Regions from separate parts of the Shewanella sp. M16 genome, predicted to be linked through region 1. Evidence: riboswitches for the same ligand, from Rfam matches in the RefSeq annotation. Region 1 holds a riboswitch; the other holds the start of a gene.
What was found. A riboswitch is a leader RNA that binds a small molecule or an ion and turns the genes downstream of it on or off. The one in region 1 is predicted to bind cyclic di-GMP.

Region 1 (5,829 bases):
AAGGTTTTGCCGCTTTGTTTAACATAGACTTTCCTTGTTTATTATCTGAATTTTAGTTCTTATTTGTTTTTATTGAGTCTTAAGCCCACAGATTAAGCGATCTCTAAAGCAGGATAAAGTCTTGAGGGAGTTTTTAACGGTTTGAACTGGTAGCACCAGATATCCAGCTCAACGCACACGCGAGTGCCGATAGCATCTCAAGCTAAAAAACTGATAATATGGCAAAAATTAACTAAGGTGCTCTTTATATGAAAATGTTACTTGCCGTTGTGGTGATTGCTGGGGTGATTTTTTACTTCTTTACCTCGATGAACGGCCAAAAAGCCGCCCAAGAAAATATCCGTTTAGGCAATGAGTTTTTAACACAAAACAAAACCAAAGAAGGTGTGATTACCACAGCTTCAGGTTTGCAATATCAAGTATTAACTCAGGGCGATGGCACAGTTCATCCTAAAGCCAGCGATACAGTGACAGTCCATTATCATGGCACTTTGATTGACGGAATTGTGTTCGATAGTTCGGTTGATCGCGGCGAACCCATCGCATTTCCGCTTAATCGGGTAATTAAAGGTTGGACTGAGGGCGTACAGCTGATGGTTGTTGGCGATAAAATGCGGTTTTTTATTCCCAGTGAACTCGCCTACGGTAACCGTAGCACGGGCAAGATTGGTGGTGGTTCTGTGTTAATTTTTGATGTGGAACTGCTTAAGATTGATTAAATCAGTCTTCAATGAGTCTGTCTTAACGCATTCGGCTGTATTCATAAAAAAACCTAACGCTTAATAAAGAAAAAAGCCCTGAATCTTCGCAGGGCTTTATTTTTAAATCAATAATATCAAAACGTTGGATAATTACTGGCAGGTTGCCGCGCCAATATCAACCCATACCGCTGCAACACCCGGTACATCACCTTTAGTCCAGTAACTCGCCTTCCAAACACGACCGTTATAGCTGGTGGTTTGACCGCCGTTATACACCACACCTGCATCCCAACCGAGATCAACTTGGCTGAGTAGCAGCCATTGGTCTGCGGTGCGAGATGGCGTATTACCCTGCGTCCAATACTTTGCTTTCCATACCAACTGACTATGACTCACAGTATCGCCAGTGTTATACACCACACTGGTTTGCCAAGCAGGATAGTTACCGGCATTGGGATCGGTTGCATCGCACCCACCACCTACCACTTTTGGCGTCACAGTCAGATTCGTCGATGCGCTTGCATCTAAGGCACCATCGGAAACCAGCACGCTCAAACCATAGCGGGTCGCTTCGGTAACATTGGGGCCAGTAACCACTAACGTGGCACTATTTTGCCCGGTTGCCGACACGCCTGCGGGCACAGTCCAAGCGTAGGTTAAGGCATCACCATCTGCATCGGAGGCATTCACCACTATACTGACGGTTTTACCCGCTTCCACTGTTGCAGTGGCAGCCACACTCACCACAGGTGCTTGATTAGGCGTATCAGCCTTGTTGGTCACTGTCACTGAATCTGTGGCAGATAACCCTTCAGGATCCGTGACTTTAAGGCTAAAACCATAGGCGACATCGGTTTGGGTTGCTCCCAGTTGAATAGTCGCATTCGCCATATCTGCATTCGCGATGGCAACACTTGGCCCAGAGACTTGAGTCCAGAGATAGCTTAAAGCAGCGTTTTCAGGATCGCGCGAACCGCTACCATTGAGCGTCACATCGGCGGGACCTGTGACATTCACATCCACGCCAGCATTGGCAATGGGCGCTTTATTCACTGGCGGAGTGGTGCCTTCACCATGGCCTAAACCTTCGTGCATGGCATTCAGAATGTCACCATTATCGGCATCAAGTTCCCACGCAAAAAGCCCACCAAGTTGATTAGAAAGCACATATTGCCCCTTGGCTTTAACTGAACGAGCATCATCGAAAGTGATTAAATCGCCAGTAGATGCCTTGAACAAAGATGGCGCCTCGGCCGTTTCGTCATAGCTGTAAGTCCAACCACTTCCCATGTAATCGTTCGCTATCTGACGATAATCCACCACACCAGCTTCCCAAGTACCTTTTACTTTGCCCGTTGCCGTCCCCGTGAAAGGATTATTACCACTGTAGCCATTCACACCTGTCCAGCCGCGGCCATACATAGCGGCACCGACCACAATTTTCCCTGGGGTCACACCTTGGCCTAACAGCGCATTAACGCCATTAGCTGTGGTGTAACGAGTATTAGGATCCCAACTCGCTTCATACAGATTGGTTTGATGGCCGAGTTCAGTATTAGTCCAACCACCATTAAAGTCGTAACTCATCAAGAAGATGTAATCCATGTACTGCTGAGCAGCCTGATAATCGACTTTTTGAATTTTATCGTCACCTGCGCTAATAGCAGAGGTCAGCTCATAGGTACGACCCGTTTCGGCGCTTAGTTCATCAAGCATCGTCCGCAGTTCACGCATCAGAGTCACATAGGTTTCACCGTCATTGGCATTACCTAAATTTGGGTTAGCGCCATTCCCCCCTGGAAATTCCCAGTCGATATCCACGCCATCGAAGAATTTCCATGTCTGTAGAAACTCTTTCACCGAAGCGACAAAGATATCGCGCTTGGTTTTATCACCGAAGAAAAAGAAGGGATCCGAGAGGGTCCAACCACCGACCGAAGGTAAAATCTTCAAATCTGGATGTGCTTGCTTAAGTGCCATCAATTGACCAAAGTTACCTTTGTAAGGATCTGAATGCTCACTCACTCCCGCCTGCGGTATTTGAATCGCCGCCCAAGGATCGTGAATCGCAACTTTAAAATCACCACGACCACTACAGGCACGTTGCAACGCTTCGAAACTGCCTTCGATTTCTTTCAAGCTATCATTGATTCCATCACCACCACAAATTGGGGTAAAGCCATATAAAATATGGGTTAAGTTTTGCGCAGGTATCTTATCGACCGGGAATTTACGACCGTATACGCCCCATTCGACAAAGTAACCTCCCACCACTTTGCCTGATTTATTCGCATAGGGACGGTTGTTTTCTTTTAGGGGAGCATTGAGTGGCACTAAATGGCTGCCGTCGGTATCAGCCACGAGGATTTGTTTAGCATCACTCGCCGTACAGCCATCGCTGTTACACAGTTGTACTTGCATCTGATAACGGCCGCCCTTGTTCACCTTAAAGTTAGCGGTTCCCGACGCGCCAGATGGGCCTTCCCAAACCACATTGCCGTTGAGCAACACTTGGGCTCTATTGCCCACATCGCCACTCCAAAGGTTCCAACTGACGGAGACATCGGCGGCATCTTTCACAGTAACTAATTGATTGTAAGCGGTAGCCGCTTGATTCACTTCAATAATAGCGAACTTAGTTTCGCCCCAACCTAAAGTCGGTTTACCGGGCGCCGCTGCAAAAACGCTGGCACTGATGGTAGATGCCAGCGCTGATGCCACTAGCAAGGCTGATGTTGAAATTTGAGTCTTGAACATGAGATATCCCTATTGAATTTTTATATGAATCAATAAGGCAAACAAAGCGTAGACAGGAAACAGCACTCTCTTAAAACCATGCAAAACGACTGACAACTGCACGAAGAAAAACCTGTGGTATCCCCGCTATCATAGGTACAGACGAACCCTTAGACCGGAGGCTTTGCGTCCCAGTTTTTCAACTGGTTTGCCTTTTACACACAATGACAACGTTGTCATTGCAAATATCAGCATAAGCGTAAGCGCAATAAAATTGCAACAAAATATTATCAACTGTGTTATTGGCTAAAATCGTAAATAGAACTAGGCATCTGATAAGAAAGGAATTATGCAAATTAAACTATCGCTAATATTTACTTTGGGTAATGAGGATCATCTGAATACTTTAAGAATAAAAAAACAGGACTCGATATGCCAAAGGCATCATAAGTCCTGCTTTATATTTCACAATTTACGTCGCTTATGCAGCTAAAACTCAATCACTAAACATTCATGGCGCAAACCATTGTCGAACAACATGATGATCCTTATGCGCAGGGCATTTATGATCCTTATGCACGGGGTTATTTATGATCCTTATGCACGAGGATAGTCCCTTGCGAGCATCACTGATAAACCGCGGCAAACCAAGGTTTCCATATCATCGACACGATTGATTTTCATCTCAGCTAAGGGCGCGCTCAATGCCATTTGCTTTAAGCTTTCGAGGCAGCCTTTGTAGTAAGGAGCGCTATTCATCATACCGCCAGCAAGCCAAATTCGATTAGGATTAAATAAATTAACCGCCCACGCTAATCCCATGCCGAGATAACTGCCCGCGCGATATAAATCATCCTGAGTGGAGATTTTGCGGCTGCGCACTGAATCGCCACTGGCCAGTTGCTCTAAACTAAACTCGCCAGATTCTGTCATCACGCGACAAGGCCCCAACTCCCCCGCCACGCCCGTCGCTCCCGTAAAGACTTGTCCATTAAAGGCAATAGACATACCGATCCCAGTGCCGCACATGACCAATAACTCACAGGCATATTTCGCATCACAAGTCGCTTGCATACCCGCATCGATATCGTTGCAGATAAACTTAAGCTCACCCTGGGTTTTGACTGTATCGAAGCTCAATCCATTGAGTCCAGGTAAAGATTTACAAGAAACCAAACGATTATTTTGTACCAGTCCAGGTACGGCAATCGCTAGTTGGTAATGCTGTAAATCATAATCACGTTCAAACGCCGCGATTTGATTATTTAACTCTTCAATTTTAAAACCTTCACCTGTGGGGATTTTATATTGTTCTGTATGTCCCGCGAGATGAAGTTCGAACAGGGCTTTGGTACCGCCCACATCTATTGTTAGTATTTGCATCGCTTACTCCACTGATACATGTGCCCCACTCTGACCCCGAGTAGAGATGGCAAATGTTAGCATAGGGTCCAAATGTTAGCGATTGAATAAAACTTAAGTTGCTAATTTTTAAGGAACAAGTCCTAATTAAAACATGACCAACCTTTTATTTAATTCACTTTCCATGCTCAAAATCACATAAATAAATTAACAACAAATCCCATAACCTCAAGCGTCTTACCTGCACAAATTCACGATTGTATACAAAATCCTTTATTCGCTACCCTTGCATCTAGCGCGCTAGACTTGCGATAATCCGAGCCGGTTAAAACTCAAATCAACATATACCCAAGCTACCTGAAGATACGAGTTTCAGAGCGCCTAGGGTGCTTCAATTCAAGGCGTATCAATGACAGAATGTCGGCTACCTTTTGAATTGATGCAACACGGAAGTGAAGTGCCCTAGACGCTCCGTCCCGGCGGTTTTTAACGCACTTTATACTGCGTTGGTTATTTTTAACTTAGCCCACTAGGTCTGCAAATAACCGCCTTGCCTAAAGTGCGTTAAATTACCGCTGAATCCTGCATCTTCAGGTTGTTTGGGTATAAACCATTCATCCTTAGGCGATCTTCGCCTACCGACTCGCATAGCATGCCAGTCTTAATTGGAGCCCATATGTCACAATCAATCGCTAACCGTCTCGGTGCTATTCGTAACGAATTAACATCTGCTAATCTCGATGCTTTTATTATTCCCCGTGCCGACGAATATCTGGGCGAATATGTGCCAGCACATAACGAACGTTTGTACTGGGCAACCAACTTTACCGGTTCGGCGGGTATGGCTATCGTATTGAAAGATAAAGCCGCAATATTTACCGATGGCCGCTATACGGTTCAAGTTCGTTTGCAAGTCGATGCCACACTTTTCAGTTATGAAAGCCTAACCGATACACCACAAATTGAGTGGTTATGTGACACGCTACCAGCGAGGTCACGCGTCGGCTTCGATGCGCGCTTACATACCTTA
Region 2 (5,829 bases), on a different contig from region 1:
TGGGTTATAGACTAAACGCACATCACGGATTTCCAGTTGTTTAACCAGATAATATTCGAGACCACCGTGAAAGCTATACACTTGGCAACGGTAATCATCTTCTTTTTCACATTCAGCAACTAAGGCTTTCTCTTGGCTTTCAACGCCTTGATAGAAGGCGCTGCCCACTTTACCTTCAAGCCCATTTTTAACTCGCTCAGTGACATTAGTTACATCTTCAGTCACATAGACACGTGAGCCAGGGGTCGCAGGTAATTCATCGGCGAAGGTCTTAGCTAAAAAACCATCCTGCAGCAGATTTTTCTCAGGAGTGGAGTTGTATTGAATCGCTCCATAGGCACAGTGATGATTAGTCACAACTAGGCCCTTTGGCGATACAAATGATGCAGTGCAACCGCCAAGGCTTATCACGGCATTCATCGGGAATTCGGTGAGTTTAGAAATCGATTTTGCATCAATTTCAAGGCCTTTTGCTTTTAGCTCATCAGCCATAGCAGGCAGTTGATGGGGCTGCCACATACCTTCGTCAGCCTGTGCGCCAAAACTAGCGGCCACGGCAACTGTGAGTAACCATTTTTTCATTGTGTTAAGTCCGTTTGATGTGAATGAAGCCACGCGCAAGCTGGGCCATTTTCTCGTTTTAATAGCGTTGTTTAAATTTTAAATAACTGTGCTAAAAACCAGCATCACTCGCTTTAAAACCTAAAAAGCAAAAAGTCAGGCCGGGGCCTGACTTTATCACATGCAACACTCTCTATAACAGACTCTGAAAAACTCGCTTACAAAGCAAATACATTTAATCAAAGTTACCCAGCAGCGTTCGCTAAAAAGCCACGCCTATTGCAATGAATTAGATCCCAACAAATAGCTGGGCACCCACAATCACGGCACCTAACAAGCCAGCAATGACTAATGCAACAGATCCGCCAGACACTTGATAACCCCCAAGCTGCGACTGACGTTGACGCAGTGCCATAACAATGGGCAAGAAGATAATCATCACGACCAATGGTACGGCCGCAAATCCCAGTACCGCCACAAAGCCTTCGGGCAAATACAAGGCACACAAGACAGGCGGAATAAAGGTCAGTAACCAAGTTTGAATACGACCGGCAAACGTTTCTTTGGCACGAGTTAATTCGGCGATAAAGTCATATAAACTTAAGGTCACACCGAGGAATGAGGTCACTAAGGCTAAGTCAGCGAATAATGAAATACATTTGCTGATCCAAGGCGTATGAGCAATATCCTGTAATGCCGTGACGAGTGAAGGTAGTGAACCTTCAAAACTATTCACCTCATATCCGCCTACTGTGCCTAAAGTCACCAATAACCACAGAACATAACAAGCGAGTGGGATAGTCGAGCCGATTAACAACACCTTACGCAGTGATACCGCATCGCCATCGAGATAACGCACTAAAGTGGCGATACAGACGTGGAAACCAAACGAAGTAAACACCACGGGAATTGCCGCCATCCAATTGCTGGTCATAGACTCGGCAATCGCACCAGTTGCCATGCTAGCAATACTGACTTCGGGCAATAAAAATAATACCACCACCACGAGCAATAGAATCATTAACGAAAATAGGAAACGTGACACTTTATCGACCCAAGCAACACCTAGCGCCGCAAAGCCACCGAGCACCAGTGTAAATAACAACACTGCGACTTGATTATCGAGCACGATATCGAACATGTTCTTCGCTTTAAGCACTAATAACGAAGAGCCGCCGGTGAGATAAGCCGCGGTCAAGGCAAATAATAAACTCAGGAAAGAAGCACCTTGAATTATTTGACCTTTTTTACCCAGTAACTTACCCGTAATAGCATGCACGTTATCCCCCACGCCAGTGCGTAAGTTAATTTCGAGCATAAGTAATGAGGTATAGGCGGACACGCCCCAAATAACGACGAGTAACACTAAAGCAGGGATAATACCTAAAGCCGCTGTGGCTAAAGGTAACGCTAACATACCTGCGCCAATGGCCGTCCCGGCAACGATGGCGATCGAGCCTAACATTTTTGAATTCACACAATAGTCCTGTTCAATAATTAATTATTATTTTATTTGAGTAAGATTTGAACCGATAAAGCCTTGCGTCTTAAATCGAAATAAGCGACACATCACTTAAAGCATCCAATCAGATCTCGACCTAGCAGATCAATTGGCCCCAATAGCTTTTGAATGTTTCAACCCAGTAGCCATTGAGGCTAACTAAATCGATTATTGAAAAATGGCATGACTTTCAATTGTGATAGCCCAAATTAATGTACCGATATAAGCATCGATTAAATAGATAGTTTGGGACATTAACAGAGCCAAACCCAGTGGGCAAGCCAGTTGTGAACAAAGAAGGGTAGCAAACGGTACGGTAACAACTTAATAGCGCTGTGATAAACGAAAATAAACAAGCCAACAAAATCGCTACCTTTGTTGAAAATATATGGGATGCAGCATTGAGCTTAAACCGAGGTAAAGCACATCTTTCACCATCGAGAGCGTGCAAAATATGGGCTTAAACACAGCAAATATGTTTAAGCCCAATCACATCATGTTGAGAATTAATTAACTCAGAATGTTAATTTACAGCTCAGTCCACGCCATAGCCCAAGAAGCGCCAACACCTGGCTCAAATCCTGTGGCAGAAGCCGACCACTGCATGCAATAGCCGCTATAGGGGAATGGCTTACATTGATACACTTTGCCATTTTTAGGCTGTAACACTGTGGTGCCTGCAACGTAACCTTTCACCCCTGCTGGGAAGACAAAATCCGCTTCTGGCGTTGGTGCTTGATCCTTTAAGAAGAGATCAAAGTTCTGCTGAATAACATCACCTTGTTTAGGCTCAGCTTTAACCTGCAAGTGATAATGTCCAGCTTTAGGCGCAACCACGTCTAACACTAAGCTCGCGCTGGTATTGTTAACGGTTTGGCTGACAAAACCGGCAGCCGTGCCATCGTGGCTAAACAAATACGCAGACACTAACATTTCAGCATTGCTGGTGACGTCAAAACGAACCTGCGCCGCGCCGTCGATAATTTGATAATCGTCGGCAAGTGAAGTGACTTCTAAGCTGTTGCCCGGTGCGGGCGCCAGATCAAATCCCACTTCGACACGCTCAATACCTGAAGTCGTCGCAGTAAAAATGTCGTTTTTGCCATACACAGGCTCAATCACACCTGATGCATTTTTTTGTCCCGCTTTTAACTGAGACTGCTGGGCATTAATCGCGCTCGCTAATAGGAAAGGCCAGTTTTGTTTATCACCTTGAGTCGCATCGCTAATAGTAATGACTGTTTGCTTAGCCGGTTGCTCACCATTGGCATCGAACACTCGGGTCATCACTTTATCGCCTGCTTTTAGATCGAGTGACGGATTGATATCCCCCACATCTTGCCATTCACTCGGCACAACAGGACCCGAGCCCAAGTTCACATCGATAGCATTGTAGAAACTATTCGTCGTATCTCCCACTTCCCACACGGCCAAGATCACTTGATAACCACTGCGACCTTCTGGCACATAACAGTCATGGGTCACTAACTTAGGCGGCTGCACCATGCCACCATCGACTACGCAGAATGGCGCTAAGTCAAAGCTCGCACGGCTTAAAGCTTGGTTTTGATTCCAATCTTGGCGAGTTAAATAATAACGCCAATTGCGGGTGACATGATTGGCAGTGAACTGCCAACTGAACTTATTCCAGCCCGCTTTAATATCTGTCTTTGACCAACGGCTGGGACTCTGTTCATCTAAAGGCGAGAAAGCACCATTACCCGCACTCGCCAGTTTGCCATCCGCAGGACCTGACTCAGGAAAACCCGATGGTCCTTCAACGCTTTGCGGTTCCCATTGCACCGCGCCACAGTTGGCATTGTTGCCGGTTTTACAGGCATAGGAGCGTGACTCTGGCGCCACAACATAACCGTGTGCCTGCGCAGAAATACTCACAAATGTATTTGCCGCCATCACTGCGGCGGCCAATAAACTCAATTTAGAAACAGGGGAAAAAACAGTAGGATTTGCCACTTTAATGCACTCCATTTGCACCCATCTTAGCCAGTATTGGCTTGGGCTTAGGTATAAAAGTGGTATTTGGGCAAACAACAGCATTAAACAGCAGTCGTTTATCTTTCACAGAAATCGAATTCTGCGGCAACTCCGCTATCTTAGTTCACTAAAAAATCCATTTACAACCTTAGACCGGAAGCTTTGCGTCCTAACTTTTCAATTAGTTTGCCAAATACAGTCGTTATCATTGAGTCACTACGAGTTAACAGTATGTAACTAAGTAGAAATGACTTGGCTAAATTAGCAACAAAAGACAACGCTGTCAAAAAATAATTCATTTATATTCATTAAGTTACAGAATGTGAATCGGTATTTTTCTGACACCCGTCAAACATTTATCAGCACCTACTGTTATAAACTCGTGCTTGAAACTAAATCTTACCTAGGTATAATGCCCACCTCGCTTCGGGGGAGTAGCTAACTGGATTTCGAGCCATCGTCATCTAGGGTGAACATCAACATACTTGGCAACATGCCATGGTGTTCACAGCAAATCATAGATTTGCCCAGCAAGACCTGAGCACAATGACCGCACCTAGGGGTGGACGGTTTATTGTGCTTATGTCATAACCACCCCTAAAGGATCACACTTGGAAGCCCTACTTGCCTCAACCTTTACGGTTGCTATCGCCGAAATTGGTGATAAAACTCAATTACTTGCACTAATCCTCGCCGCAAGATTTAAAAATAAAACCGCCATTATTTTAGGTATTTTGCTGTCGACATTATTTAACCATTTTGCCGCCGCTTGGATTGGTCAATGGGCCATTAACTGGGTAAGCCCAGATCTGGCACGTTATTTAGTGGCTGCGTCATTCTTTGCGATCGCTCTTTGGGTGTTAATCCCCGATAAAGTCGATGCAGAAGAGAGCCGTTTCTATAAAATGGGTCCCTTTCTCGCCACCTTTATCCTGTTTTTTATCGCCGAAATGGGGGATAAAACGCAAATAGCAACTGTGGTATTAGCCGCAAAATACGATTCATTAACTATGGTGGTTGCTGGCACAACCTTAGGCATGCTGCTTGCTAACGTACCCGTAGTGATCGCAGGCCACTTCAGCGCCGAAAAATTACCTATGTTGTGGATACACCGTGGCTGCGCCGTATTGTTCGCACTCTTAGGCGTAGCAACACTGTTCTTCTAAGAATCGAGGCTGGGGTTTTGCTGCAGAATAAAATCTCTTCACGCAATATTTTATTATTTTAAACCTAACCGTTTTGCAAGTCGGTGCAAATTACCTGTATCGATTTGCAATATTCTTGCACACGCAGCCCAATTTTGTTGATTCGCGGCTAAAACTTGACGAATAAGTTGACGCTGATATCTCTCCGTCGCAGCCTTAAGCCCCAGCATAACACTGGAATTATCTTGCGATTGTCGCTCACGACAGGCCGACTCAGACCTAAATGCTAATTCAATGGCTGGCGTTGCGGCATCTGATGGCCTATCTTCGTCGACTGTTCTGTGTGCTTGATTCATCAAAGAATCGAGCTGAAAATGTTTATCACTTAAGCTGATGTAAGCCGTTTTTAGCTCGGCTTTCGCCAACACCGCAGCCCTGTGTATCGCATGCTCTAGCTCACGCACATTACCCGGCCATGTGTATTGCTCTAATAACTGCTGCGCTGCGGGTGTGATATTGATATGGGTGAGTCCTAACTTCGCTTTACAACGTTCAAGAAAAAAACCTGTCAGCATAACAATATCTTGCCCACGCTCTCTTAATGGTGCTACGTGGATAGGAAATACG

Region 2: it holds a riboswitch for cyclic di-GMP, as region 1 does, so the genes downstream of both, gbpA (N-acetylglucosamine-binding protein GbpA) here and KFE26_RS14140 (glycosyl hydrolase family 18 protein) in region 1, are expected to answer to the same signal.

The regions. Positions count from the first base shown of each region.
Region 1 covers NZ_JAGTUL010000019.1:94,733-100,561, forward strand. The annotation lists gene KFE26_RS14130 (short-chain fatty acid transporter) at 1-25, opposite strand, end outside; gene KFE26_RS14135 (FKBP-type peptidyl-prolyl cis-trans isomerase) at 249-719, shown strand; gene KFE26_RS14140 (glycosyl hydrolase family 18 protein) at 852-3,458, opposite strand; cyclic di-GMP riboswitch class I at 3,572-3,660, opposite strand; gene KFE26_RS14145 (ROK family protein) at 4,035-4,820, opposite strand; gene KFE26_RS14150 (aminopeptidase P family protein) at 5,476-5,829, shown strand, end outside.
Region 2 covers NZ_JAGTUL010000013.1:114,074-119,902, forward strand. The annotation lists gene KFE26_RS10960 (S46 family peptidase) at 1-582, opposite strand, end outside; gene KFE26_RS10965 (aromatic amino acid transport family protein) at 851-2,026, opposite strand; gene gbpA (N-acetylglucosamine-binding protein GbpA) at 2,591-4,036, opposite strand; cyclic di-GMP riboswitch class I at 4,159-4,258, opposite strand; gene KFE26_RS10975 (TMEM165/GDT1 family protein) at 4,669-5,223, shown strand; gene norR (nitric oxide reductase transcriptional regulator NorR) at 5,277-5,829, opposite strand, start outside.